DNA from 3 places in the Pseudomonas extremorientalis genome. Region 2 is predicted to be linked to each of the others. Evidence: predicted binding sites of a transcription regulator. Region 2 holds the regulator's gene; each other region holds the start of a gene.
What was found. Region 2 encodes FliA, which starts transcription of late flagellar genes. Its sites were predicted from a motif close to CTAAAGTTTNNNNNNNNNNNGCCGNTAA; they were not measured.

Region 1: the regulator FliA is predicted to act here: its motif matches at 2,905-2,932, upstream of flgM (flagellar biosynthesis anti-sigma factor FlgM).
Region 3: the regulator FliA is predicted to act here: its motif matches at 2,462-2,489, upstream of motA (flagellar motor stator protein MotA).

Annotation. Positions count from the first base shown of each region.
Region 1 covers NZ_CP089519.1:4,911,116-4,915,678, forward strand. Annotated here, with positions in the region: gene cheR (protein-glutamate O-methyltransferase CheR) at 167-994, opposite strand; gene LUU92_RS22060 (chemotaxis protein CheV) at 1,037-1,969, opposite strand; gene flgA (flagellar basal body P-ring formation chaperone FlgA) at 2,064-2,828, shown strand; gene flgM (flagellar biosynthesis anti-sigma factor FlgM) at 2,970-3,293, shown strand; gene LUU92_RS22075 (flagellar protein FlgN) at 3,342-3,812, shown strand; gene LUU92_RS22080 (flagellar brake protein) at 3,909-4,563, shown strand, end outside.
Region 2 covers NZ_CP089519.1:4,576,080-4,580,642, forward strand. Annotated here, with positions in the region: gene LUU92_RS20490 (chemotaxis protein CheA) at 1-568, opposite strand, end outside; gene LUU92_RS20495 (protein phosphatase CheZ) at 580-1,368, opposite strand; gene LUU92_RS20500 (chemotaxis response regulator CheY) at 1,387-1,761, opposite strand; gene fliA (RNA polymerase sigma factor FliA) at 1,931-2,671, opposite strand; gene fleN (flagellar synthesis regulator FleN) at 2,668-3,501, opposite strand; gene flhF (flagellar biosynthesis GTPase FlhF) at 3,608-4,563, opposite strand, start outside.
Region 3 covers NZ_CP089519.1:614,850-619,412, forward strand. Annotated here, with positions in the region: gene LUU92_RS02680 (rhodanese-like domain-containing protein) at 1-797, opposite strand, end outside; gene LUU92_RS02685 (HDOD domain-containing protein) at 855-2,390, opposite strand; gene motA (flagellar motor stator protein MotA) at 2,557-3,408, shown strand; gene motB (flagellar motor protein MotB) at 3,412-4,431, shown strand.

The sequences.
Region 1 (4,563 bases), 340 kb from region 2:
GTGGCGCCAGTAAAGCGGCAATGAGGGTTGCCGCTTTACTTCGGTTTGCCGCAAAACAAATGTGGGAGGGGGCTTGCCCCGATGGCAGCGGTTCAGTTGATACATCGATCACTGACACACCGGCATCGGGGGCAAGCCCCCTCCCACATTTTTGACCGCCTCAGCCTTACTTGGCCTGGTAGATGATCCCCGGGCTGCACTGCACCATCTGGAAATGGTCCGGCAGACCGTTCAGCGCCTCAGAAGCGCCAAGGAACAGATAACCACCGCGCTTGAGCGTGCCGTGGATGCGCAACAGGATGTCTTTCTTCACTTCGGCCGAGAAGTAGATCAGCACGTTGCGGCAGAACACCATGTCGAACTTGCCCAGGCTGGCATAGCTGTCTAGCAGGTTGAAGGAGCGGAACTCCACACGGTTCTTGATCGGCGCCTTGACCGCCCAGCGTCCCGCCCCTTTCGGGTCGAAGTAACGCTGCAGGCGTTCCTGGGACAAACCACGCCCCAGGGCCAGGCTGTCGTACTCGCCGGTCTTGCAGTTGGTGAGCATGGTGCCGGACAGGTCGGTGGCCACGATTTGCGCCCCGGCCTTCAACTGGCCCATGTTGGTCCGCTCGAACTCATCGATGGACATCGAAATAGAGTACGGCTCCTGCCCCGAGGAACAGGCGGCCGACCAGATGCGCAGGCGCTGGCCCGGGCTGGCCTTGATGGCCTCCGGCAGCACTTTGCTCTTGAGCACTTCAAACGGGTAGGTATCGCGAAACCACAGGGTTTCGTTGGTGGTCATGGCATCGACCACCATCTCCTTGAGCCCGCTGCGCGGCTGGCCCTGGATGCGCTGGACCAGCTCACCCAACGACTTGATACCCTGCTGCTCCATCAGTTTGTTGAGACGGCTGGATACCAGGTACTGCTTGTTTTCACCGAGCAATATGCCACAGGCTTTTTCCAGGAAGACCCGGAACTGTTCAAAATCCAAATTACCTGTAGACACTGATACCGCCTCTAAAATCGTATGACCGCCAAGGGAAACACCTTAGCTGTGATCTGCTGCCTTGATCCGGTCGACAACCCGGGATGCCAGGTCATCAGGACGGAATTTGGCCAAAAAGTCATCGGCACCGACCTTCTTGACCATCGCCTGGTTGAATACACCCGACAACGAAGTATGCAGGATGATATGCAATTTTTGCATGCGTGGATCGTTGCGGATCTCGGCCGTGAGGGTATAGCCGTCCATTTCCGGCATCTCGATGTCGGAGATCATCATCAAGAATTCTTCCTCCGGCTTCTTGCCGTCGTCCACCAGCTTGCGCAGGTAGTCCAACGCCTGGCGACCATCATTGAGGGCGACCACTTCAACCCCGACGGTTTGCAGGCAACGGGTCACCTGCTTGCGCGCCACGGACGAGTCGTCCACCGTAAGCACGCGCAGTGAGACTGCCTTGTGCGCGGTTTCGGCGTCCACCACACCCACGGAGATCGACTCAGAAGTAGGCGCCACTTCGGCGAGGATTTTCTCGACGTCGATGATTTCCACCAGCTGGTTGTCGACCCGCGTCACCGCCGTAAGGTAGTGATCGCGACCGGTGCCCTTGGGTGGCGGATGGATCTCTTCCCAGTTCATGTTGACGATGCGCTCCACCGAGCGCACCAGGAAACCCTGGGTCTTGGTGTTGTACTCGGTAATGATCACGAACGGGTTTTCGCGGTCCTGCAGCCCGGCGGAACCGGTGGCCAGGGCCAGATCAAGAATCGGGATCGTCGCGCCACGTATGTTGGCAACGCCACACACCACCGGGCTGGACTTGGGCATGATCGTCAGCTTGGGGCATTGAAGCACTTCCCGCACCTTGAACACGTTGATGCCATACAACTGCTTGCCGTCCAGGCGAAAAAGCAACAACTCCAGGCGATTCTGCCCCACCAGCTGTGTGCGCTGGTTTACTGAATCCATTACTCCTGCCATGCCTTGACTCCCACGCTAAAACCTTCGGCCATACCTATAAGGGCAGTGACGCGCACCCAACACTAAACGGCACGAGCTTTGCTATTTATTGGTCATGGATATTAAAACGACAGTTTCCCGACGCCTCCACCTGACACGGTATTGCAGACTGCTCTGCGCGCCGCTGGCACTGCTTGCCTTGGGCCTGGGCGCCACGGCCCGCGCAGATAACGTCACCTTGCCTGATCTACTTATCGGCGTCACCCAGGGCTTTCTTGAGTTCACTGTAGAAGATTATCTGGCGACCACACAGACGCCGGGGCGTTACGAAATCCAGGTCAACCAGTTGGACCCGCGCCTGCGCATGCCAATGTGCGACAAGGAATTGACAGCCACCCTGGAAAGCCCCGCCCAGCCCATCGGGCGTGTAACGGTCAAGGTGCGTTGCGACGGCGCCTCGCCCTGGACGGTGTTCGTGCCCGCTCAGGTCAAATTATTCCGCGATGTGGTGGTGGTTGCCCGTCCACTTAAACGCACGGGGATTATCGGTTTCGAGGACGTGGTGTTGCGCGAGCGCGACATCAGCATGATCAGCCAGGGCTACCTGACCTCCCTCGACCAGGCCGTCGGGCAGAAACTGACCCGACCAGTGGTCACCGATCAGGTCATCACCCTGGTGCATCTGGAGCAGGCCGAGGTGATTCGCAAAGGTGACCAGGTGGTGATTTCCGCCAGCAGTGGCGCGCTGCAGGTCAAAATGCCGGGGGAAGCCTTGTCCAACGGCGGTATGAGCGAACAGATCCGCGTGAAGAATCTCAACTCCAACCGGGTGATCAAGGCGCGGGTCACGGCCCCCGGCCAAGTGGAGGTGGCTTTATAGACCACTGGTATCAGACGCCAGCTTTTCCTACACTGTCGGTTGGATGCCGGCCTGTGCAGTTTATTGTCATTCGAGCCTAAAGTTTGTCCAGATATGGCCGAAAACATGGCAAGCGTCCAAATACCCAGAGGTTTTTTGATCATGGTCATCGATTTCAGCCGTTTGAATAACACCCCGACGACGTCGGCCCCTACGCGCACTGCCGGCACCAAGGACAGCGTAGAAGCCAAGGCTCAGCCAGTGCCCGTCAAGGCAGAACAGGCCAGCGCCAGCCAGAGCGGGGAATCCGTACACCTGAGCAATGAGGCTCAACAGTTGCAGAAGGTCACTGACTCGCTGCGCGATCAACCGGTGGTCAATAAAGCCCGTGTGGCCGAATTGAAACAGGCAATCGCCGATGGCAGCTATAAAGTCGACAGCAACCGTGTAGCCAGCAAGCTGCTTAATTTCGAAGCCGAGCGCTAGGCAAAGGCCTGCGCCGGGCTTTTGGACGCTTAAACCCCAAGGCCAGCCATGCATCACGACGAAACCCTGCTTCAACTGATCATTGATGATCTAGCACCGACGCAATTGCTGCTCGAGCTGCTCAGGGAAGAATCCCTGGCCCTTTACGGCCGGGACATGCCCTTGCTGGAAGAAATTCTGGCGCGCAAGCAATCGCTGATTGTCCTGCTGGAACAGCACGGCAAAAAACGCAGCGAGATCCTCGTCAGCCTGGGCCTGCCGGCCGACCATGATGGGCTCGCGCAGCTGGCCAGCCACTCCTCGGTCGGCGATCAACTACTGGCCCAGAGCAAAGCACTCAACCAATTGCTCACCCAGTGCCAGGAAGCCAACCAGCTCAACGGTCAGTCGATCCAGCTTCAGCAAGCCACGACCGCCAACCAGTTGCGTATACTTCACGGCGGAGAGCCTCCAGCGCTTTACAACGCTCAGGGTTCCACCTCGCGCCTGGTCAAGCCAAGCACCCGCAGCCAAGCCTGACGCCGGTTTACAGCGCGGCCTATCCAAGGCGCGCCACATACTGGCAGAATGCCTGCTCTTGCGTGTAGTCGTATTTTGTCTGGAGATGGAAGAACCGTGTTCAACGCCCTTAATGCGGAAGATGCCCCGCAGCCACCCAAGGTCCTCACCACGCCTCTGGAAATCGCCAGTACCTTGCGCATGCTGCAAGAAAGCCATGACCCGCTGATCATCACCTTCCATGAACGCAGCCAGCGCTTTCAGAGCTACTTGGTAGACGTCAATCGGGACAGCGGCACGTTGGCCCTGGATGAAATGATTCCTCGCGATGGCGAACGCCACCTCGAAAACGGCGAACCCTTCCGTATCGAAGGGTTCCACGACGGCGTGCGTGTCGCATGGGAAAGCAATGGCAACCTGAGCATCAGCGAAAAGGACGGCCACCGCATCTACACCGGTAGCCTGCCCAGCGAAGTGGTCTACCACCAGCGTCGCAATGCCTTTCGCGCGGCCTTGAAACTGGCGCAACTGGTGAACATCGAGCTGGGTGGCGAGAAGCTCAAGGCTCCGGTCAGCGGCAAGCTGCTGGATATTTCCGCCACAGGTTGCAAATTGCGCTTCGAAGGAGACATCTCCGAGCGCCTGCAACTGGGCCAGGTCTACGACCGTTTTATCGCCGCCCTGCCCTTCGGCAGCATGACCACATCGGTCGAACTGCGTTACCTGCATTTCGAAGAAAAGATCAACACCACGTTTGCCGGCGTGCGCTTCC
Region 2 (4,563 bases):
CAGCGTCGGTGATGTCTTCGCTGGTCGGTGCGGCGACCGGCGCGGCCGGTGCTTGCGCCTCGGCCTTGACGGCACTGAGGGAGTTGAGCAGCTGCTCGAACTCGCTGTCGGTCACATCCGGTTCGGCCTCAACCACAGGCTCCGGCGCGGCTTCAACCACCGGTGCGGCCGACGTGTCGGCAGGCTCCGCATAGCGCGCCAGGGCGGCCAGCAGTTCCGGGGTCGCCGCCGTGATCGGGGCACGCTCACGCACCTCGCTGAACATGCCGTTGACCGCATCCAGTGCTTCGAGAATCACGTCCATCAACTCCGAATCAACGTGACGCTCACCCTTGCGCAGGATGTCGAACACGTTCTCGGCGATGTGGCAGCACTCCACCAGCTCATGGAGCTGGAGGAAGCCGGCGCCCCCTTTTACAGTGTGAAAACCGCGAAAAATTGCATTGAGCAGGTTCGCATCATCCGGTCGGCTTTCCAGCTCGACCAGTTGCTCGGACAACTGCTCTAAAATTTCGCCGGCCTCTACAAGGAAATCCTGAAGGATTTCTTCATCGGCGCCGAAGCTCATGTGGGTGCTCCTTAGAAGCCTAAACTGGATAACAGGTCATCGACATCATCTTGACCCGATACAACGTCTTCACGTTTATCGGCATGAATCTGCGGACCTTCACCCTTGGCGAGATGTTTTTGTGGATCTTTTTCCGAGAGGATCGCTTCGCGGTCATGTTCGATGCCGGCGAAACGGTCAACCTGGCCTGCCATAAGCACCAATTTGAGCAAGTTGCTTTCCACTTCGGTGACCAACTGGGTCACACGCTTGATCACCTGACCGGTGAGGTCCTGGTAATCCTGGGCCAGCAGAATGTCGTTGAGGTTGCTGGAAACCGTACGGTTTTCCTGCTCGCTGCGTGACAGGAAACCGTCGACCCGACGCGCCAACTCGCGAAACTCCTCGGCCCCCACTTCCCGGCGCATAAAGCGGCCCCAGTCGTGGCTCAGGGCCTGGGCCTCAGTGGCCATGCCGTTGACCAGGGGCGTGGCGTTTTCCACCAGGTCCATGGTGCGGTTGGCCGCCGCCTCAGTCAGCCTGACCACATAGGACAGGCGTTCGGTGGCATCGGTGATTTGCGAGATTTCTTCGGCCTGGGGCATGTGCGGGTCAATCTGGAAATTGACGATCGCACTGTGCAGCTCGCGTGTGAGCTTGCCCACTTCCTGGTACAGGCCGCGGTCACGGGTCTGGTTGAGCTCATGGATTAACTGCACCGCGTCGCCGAACTGGCCTCTTTCAAGGCTGTCGACCAACTGGTGAGCATGCTTTTTCAGGGTCGACTCGAAGTCTCCCTGTGACGTTTCTTTATGCTCCATAGCTCCCCCGCGATGGCATTAGCCGTGGATGCGTTCGAAGATTTTTTCGATCTTCTCTTTCAAGGCCAATGCCGTGAATGGCTTGACCACGTAACCGTTGACCCCGGCCTGGGCGGCTTCGATGATCTGCTCACGCTTGGCTTCGGCGGTGACCATCAGCACAGGCAGGCTGCGCAGCTTTTCGTCAGCGCGCACGTGGCGCAGCAAGTCGATACCGGTCATGCCCGGCATGTTCCAGTCCGTTACCAGAAAGTCGATGCTCCCGCTGTTGAGGATCGGAATGGCCGTAATGCCGTCATCCGCCTCGACCGTGTTTGTGAACCCAAGGTCACGCAACAGGTTTTTTATGATCCGCCGCATCGTTGAGAAGTCATCAACGATGAGGATTTTCATGTTCTTGTCCAATTCGACCTCCAAGCAGTCTTAAACGCGCCCAGCACCTGGACGCGCCATTTCAATCAACAGGCATTACACAAAAAGGACTGCCGGGGGCACCACGGGTCGAACCCGCGAAGGCCGGTTGCCCTCGCGGTATCGTCTGCAGTGTCCCCACACTGCCTGTTCAGCGCGCTCGCCACTCTCCCAAACGCCCCCGCAAGCGGGCTGCGCACTGGCTGTGCAACTGGCTGACCCGCGATTCGCTGACACCCAGGACCTCACCGATTTCCTTGAGGTTCAGCTCTTCGTCGTAGTACAGCGCCAACACCAGCCGCTCACGCTCCGGCAAATTGGCAATCGCGTCCGCCAACGCTCCCTGGAAACGCTCATCTTCCAGGTCACGCGATGGCTCCATATGAGCACTCGCGCCGTCCTCGTGCAGCCCTTCATGTTCGCCGTCCTGCAACAGGTCGTCGAAACTGAACAGGCGGCTGCCCAAGGTATCGTTCAAAATCCCGTAGTAATCGTCGAGACTCAATTGGAGTTCGGCCGCAACTTCGTGATCTTTAGCGTCGCGACCGGTTTTTGCTTCAATTGCGCGAATTGCGTCACTGACCATGCGTGTGTTGCGGTGTACCGAACGCGGCGCCCAGTCACCTTTGCGCACTTCATCGAGCATCGCGCCACGGATGCGGATGCCCGCATACGTCTCGAAACTCGCCCCCTTGCTCGCGTCGTATTTGGTCGACACTTCGAGCAGGCCGATCATGCCCGCCTGGATCAGGTCTTCGACCTGCACGCTGGCGGGCAGGCGTGCCAGCAGGTGATAGGCAATGCGCTTGACCAGGGGCGCGTAGCGCTCGATCAACTCGCCCTGGCTGTCACGGGCAGACTTCTTGTAAGCGTTGTAGCCGGTCGCTGTCATAGCACGGGTCCTGCGCTCGTCTGATGCACCAATCGCTCGACGAAAAACTCCAGATGCCCCCGGGGGTTGGCGGGCAACGGCCAGGTATCGACCTTCTGGGCAATAGCCTTGAACGCCAATGCACACTTGGAACGAGGGAATGCTTCGTAGACTGCACGCTGCTTTTGCACAGCCTTGCGCACACACTCGTCGTAGGGAACTGCGCCGACGTATTGTAAGGCGACATCGAGGAAACGATCCGTGACCTTGGTCAACTTGGCGAACAGGTTGCGCCCTTCCTGCGGACTCTGGGCCATGTTGGCCAGGACGCGGAAGCGGTTCATGCCGTAATCACGGTTAAGCAGTTTGATCAGGGCGTAGGCGTCGGTGATCGAGGTGGGTTCATCGCAGACCACCAGCAACACTTCCTGCGCGGCGCGCACGAAGCTGACCACGGATTCGCCGATCCCGGCGGCGGTGTCGATCACCAGCACGTCGAGGTTGTCGCCGATGTCACTGAAGGCCTGGATCAGGCCGGCATGCTGCGCCGGGCTCAGGTGCACCATGCTCTGGGTGCCGGAGGCGGCCGGGACGATGCGGATGCCACCGGGCCCTTGCAGCAGCACATCGCGCAGCTCACAACGGCCCTCGATCACATCGGCAAGGGTGTGCTTGGGCGTCAGCCCCAGCAGAACGTCGACGTTCGCCAACCCCAGGTCAGCATCCAGCAGCATGACGCGACGGCCAAGCTCTGCCAGGGCCAGGGACAAATTCACTGACACGTTAGTTTTTCCGACGCCACCTTTGCCGCCGGTCACCGCGATCACCTGTACGGGATGCATGCTGCCCATTTTATTTCTTTACCTTGTCTTGCTTAGACGCAGGCTACATGGCTTGGCCGCGTGAATCGCTTGCAGACCATCGATGTAGATACTTTTCACGGTGTTCATACCGTCCTCAACCTACCCGCTTCGCCGGGTTGTGGTAGAGGTCGGCGAACATATCGGCCATCGCTTCCTCGCTAGGCTCGTCTTGCATTTGCACGCTGACTGCACGGCTGACCAACTGATGACGGCGCGGCAGATGCAGATCATCCGGAATCCGCGGCCCGTCGGTCAGGTAGGCGACCGGCAATTCATGACTGATGGCCAGGCTCAGCACCTCGCCCAGGCTCGCGGTTTCGTCGAGCTTGGTGAGGATGCAACCGGCCAGGCCGCAGCGCTTGTAACTATGATACGCAGCGGTAAGAACCTGTTTCTGGCTGGTGGTTGCAAGCACCAGGTAATTTTTCGACTTGATGCCACGCCCGGCCAGGCTTTCCAACTGCATGCGCAAGGCCGGGTCGCTGGCTTGCAGGCCGGCGGTATCAATCAGCACCACGCGCTTGCGCAGCAGCGGGTCGAGGGCGTTGGCCAGGGACTGGCCCGGGTCGACATGGGTCACCGGCACATTGAGAATGCGGCCCAGGGTCTTGAGCTGCTCCTGGGCACCAATACGGTAGCTGTCCATGCTCACCAGCGCGATATTCTGAGCGCCGTACTTGAGCACGTAACGGGCGGCCAGCTTGGCCAGGGTGGTGGTCTTGCCCATGCCGGCAGGGCCGACCATGGCGATCACACCGCCCTCTTCCAGAGGTTCGATTTCCGGGGTGGCAATCATCCGCGCCAGATGGGCCAGCAACATGCGCCAGGCCTGGCGAGGCTCTTCGATCTCGGTGGTCAGGGCCAGCAGGTCGCGGGACAATGGGCCGGACAGGCCGATGCGTTGCAGGCGGCGCCACAGGTTGGCCTGTTGCGGTTTGCTGCCTTGCAACTGGTTCCAGGCCAGCGAGCCCAACTGCACTTCGAGCAGTTCACGCAAACCGTTGAGTTCAAAGCGCATCGAATCGAACACGCGCTGGTCAACCGCCGCTG
Region 3 (4,563 bases), 2.4 Mb from region 2:
TCGGGGTGGTTGCCCCATTCGCCCCAGGAACCGGCATAACCTTTGACTCGCGGATAACCGAGCGCCTTGGCCACCAGGTAGGTGAAGCCAGAGCGGTGGTGAGTCTGGCAGTGAGTGATGATTTCTTTATCTTTGGTCAATCCGAGGTCTTCGAGAATCTGCGGCATGTCACGGCGGATACGCAGGTTGCGTGCCTTGTCCATACCCGCGGTCCATTCGAAGTTGACCGCGCCGGGGATATGCCCGCCTTTGGCAGCGAGGACCTTCTCGCCGGAGTATTCCAGCGGCCCGCGAGCATCCCAGATGCCCAGGTCGGCAGCACCCAGGCGGCTTTGCAGGTATTCACGCGTGGCGGTGGGGCCTTCGTGCAGCGTGAGGCTGACCGGGCCACCGACAGGCGCGGGCACGTCGGTGGAGACCGGGTGGTGTTCTTCCAGCCAGGCCAGCAGGCCGCCATCCAGGTAGTGGTATTTCTGGTGGCCGATCACGTCGAGCATCCAGATAAAGCGCCCGGCCCAGCCGCCGCCTTCGTCGTCATAGACCACGTAGGTTGCATCCGGGGTGTGGCCCAGTTCGCCGAACAGTTTTTCCAGGTCCGCCTTGCTGGGCAGCAGGCCGGGCGCCGGCGGCTGGCCCAGTTGGGTGCGCTTGGGGTCAACGAAATGCGCGCCGGGGATATGCCCTTCGGCGTAGCGGGCAGCGCTGGTGAGGTCCACCAGAATCAGGTGTTCGGCACCGAGGCGACCAATCAGGTCGCTGGACTCGATCACCAGCGGCAAGCCAGAGAAGTCAGGCATGTGAGGTCTCCTGGGCACAAATGTTGGCGATAAAAGAGGGCGATTGTAGCGCAAGCATCAGGCGCTGCGGTTGGTAAAGCAGTGCAGGGCTTTTTCGATGCATTGGGCGGTTTTGCCGAAGGCCTGCACGGTGGTTTCCGAGAACGGCCCCCCACCCTGGTCGGCCACCATCAGCATCACCACCTTGCCATTGCAGCTCAGGGAACGCAGCAGCAGGTGTTCGCCGGTGAACAGGCGGCGCAGGATCGGCGGCAGCAAGGCTGAGAACTGGGCATGGTTTTCGGGGTTGAGGCGCACCTGGGCGGACTTTTCCAGCAGACGTTGCAGCAAGGTGCTGTTGACCACGTCCAGGCTCAGGTTGGCGGCGTCCTTGGGCAGGCCATCGACCTGGTGCACGCGCAAGGTGCTCATGGCGCGATCGGCCATCAACAGCATGACCCGTTGCATGCCGCTGGCGACCAAGGCCTCCTTGGCGCAGGTGGTCAGGTGCATCGCGTTGGCAAAGCGGCTCGGTTCCACCAAGAGTTCAGTGCAGCGCTTGCGCCACACGGCCAGGGCCTCGGCGGTGGGCGGTGGCGCCGGCAGCAGGCCGCGATGGATCTTCGCCACATGCCACGGCCAGATCAGCGATAGCGCCGGGTGCCAGAGGTCGGGCATCAGGGTGGTACGGGCACTGGTGACGGCTTGTTGGTGGACCAGTTGCTGCACCTCATCCAACGGTTGTTGCAGGTACAGTGCTGTGAGCAACTGCCAGCGTTCGGTGTGCGGGCAGGTCCAGGACTCCTGGGCCGACATCGCCAGGCCGTTGGCCAGCAACACGGTATTGGCCGGCTGGTTCAGCCAGCGCCGCAGATTGGGTTCAGCGTCGAGCAATTGCTGATGGCGCAGCGGGTCGTCTTCACGAGCGATATGCAGGGCCTTGACCAGCAGGCGCTGCTCGCTCATCAGCAACTTATAGCCCTGGGACACCCAGATCGGCAGGTGCCAGGCTTCGGTCAGGCCGACGCAAAGGTCCAGCAGGCGTACGCCGAACAGTTCCTGCTCGACCGTGCGGGCTGATTGGCCCTTGTGGATAACCCGCAGCTCCCACTCCTCCAGAAGCTTGGGGTAGGCCACCGCCATCGGCCACAGTGGCGACAGGAACAACAGGCTGCCCCAGTGGATGTCTTGCCACAGCCGCGCCAGGCGGCTGCCGAACAGACCGTTGGCCTGCTGCGACGCGTGCTGGCTGACCAGCAACAGTTGGCGCAACGCCACGGGGATCTCGTTGGCCGGCACCGAGGGCAGGCGTGCCAGCAGTTCTTCGGCGCGCTTGAGGCCCAGGCGGTTGAGCGCCACTTCCAGGTTTTCCGCCGGTTCCGCCAGGCTGCCATGGGTGTGGCTGTTGGCCTCGCGCATCACGCTGAGCACCAGGGCCGGGCTGCTTTGCATCAGTTCGGCAATATCCCGCAATGAACTGCGGTTATCGCGGATGCCTTTGCACACACGGTCGTGACTGGCCTGGGGAACGGGCAGCAGCACTTCGTCCAGGCGCTTGATCCAAGCGGCGAGAGAGTTGGGTTTTGCAGTTGGGACTGTCGTTTCATTAGCCATGATTGGGGCGCGATCATCACTTGCGGTCTACACGCCCGGAGCGGGCCGAACTGGCTTTTCGCCTTAACGGGCTATAGTCTGGCGCAGTTTTGCCGATAAGTAGAACAAGAGTTTTCTGCTACACCCAATATGTCCATGAACCCGACGGCGCAAGTACTCATCTCCTATGGCTAAAATTATCGGCATCATCGTCGTCTTCGCAAGCGTGCTCGGCGGGTACGTCCTGTCCCACGGTAAAATCGCTGCGCTGATCCAGCCTTTCGAGGTGATGATCATCGGCGGTGCGGCGCTGGGTGCATTCCTGCAGGCCAACCCCGGCTACATGACCATGCACGTGATCAAGAAGTCGCTGGGCATGTTCGGTTCACGCTTTACCCATACCTTCTACCTGGAGGTGTTGGGCCTGGTCTACGAGATCCTCAACAAGAGCCGCCGTGAAGGCATGATGGCCATCGAAGCCGATATCGAAGACGCTGCCGCCAGCCCGATTTTCGCCAAGTACCCGGCCGTGCTCAAAGACGAGCGCATGACCGCCTACATCTGTGACTACCTGCGCATCATGTCCTCCGGCAACATGGCCCCCCATGAGCTGGAAGGCCTGTTCGACATGGAATTGTTCAGCCTTAAAGAAGAGCTGGAGCACCCCTCCCACGCTGTGACCGGCATCGCCGATGGTATGCCGGGTTTCGGTATCGTCGCGGCGGTACTCGGTATCGTGGTGACCATGGCGTCCCTGGGTGAGGGCGACCAGGCCGCTATTGGCATGCACGTGGGTGCAGCGCTGGTCGGTACCTTCTTCGGTATTCTGGCGGCCTATGGTTTCTTCGGCCCGCTGGCGACTTCCCTGGCCCATGACGCCAAGGAAGAAGTGAACCTGTACGAATCGATCAAGGCCAGCCTGGTTGCTTCCGCTTCCGGCATGCCACCGTCGCTGGCGGTGGAGTTCGGTCGCAAAGTGCTTTACCCCAAGCATCGCCCAAGCTTCGCCGAGCTGGAACAAGCGGTTCGCGGTCGCTAAGCCATGGAAAACAACCAGCCGATAATCATCAAGCGCGTCAAGCGCTTCGCTGCGGGGCACCATGGTGGCGCCTGGAAAATCGCCTTCGCCGACTTTGCGACGGCGATGATGGCGTTCTTCCTGGTGCTTTGGCTGATGTCCACCGCCACGCCCGAACAGAAGATCGCCATTGCCGGTTACTTCAAGGACCCGATTGGCTTTTCGGAAAGCGGCACGCCCTTTGTGATCGACCTGGGCGGTTCGCCGCAGTTGGCGCCTGAGCGCACCATCAACCCCGAAGTCAAGACTGAAGCGCCTCAGGAAAAAATCCCGATCGAGCGCGATACTGTCGAGTCGATGGCCGAACAGGTCGAGCAGGAGCGCCTTGAGCTGTTGCTGCAGGAGCTGCAGAACAAGGTCGAGGAAAACCCGCAACTGCTGAAGTTCAAGGACCAGATCTCCTTCGAAATCACGCCTGAAGGCCTGCGCATCCAGATCACCGACGCCGCCAACCGGCCGATGTTCGACTCCGGCAGCGCACGCTTGAAGCCGTACTTCGAAGACATCCTGCTGGCCATGGCCGATACCATCAAAGCGGTACCCAACAAAATCAGCATCAGCGGCCACACCGACGCCAAGCCTTACGCGGGCCAGGGGGATTTCGGCAACTGGGAACTCTCGGCCAACCGCGCCAACGCCGCACGCCGTGCGCTGGTGGCCGGCAGCTATCCGGATGCGCAGGTGGCGCGGGTGGTGGGTTTTGCTTCGTCGCAGCTGTTTGATCATCAAGACCCGTTCAACCCGGTCAACCGCCGGATCGACATCGTGGTGCTGACCAAAAAGGCCCAGCGTGCGATTGAAGGTGACCAGCCGCCAGCGCCGCAACCTACTCCGGGGGCCGGCGCACCGGGTGAAGTACCGGCCGACCCGAACGCGATTCCGCCAGGGCAGGAGCCGTTGCCGGCGCATGAGTTGCGCCAGAAGCTGAACCTGTTTGATGACGGTGGGGTGAAGGATCCTACGGTGCCCAAGACGGGTTCTTAAGCTGCCGAAGCTGCTTCACTCATGAAAACGCCCCGATACTGATCGGGGCGTTTTCTTTTGCAGTCATAGCGGGAGGTAGGCTTTGACGCCTTTGATCACGCCTCGCATGTCATCGGTGCACAGGCGCGGTAC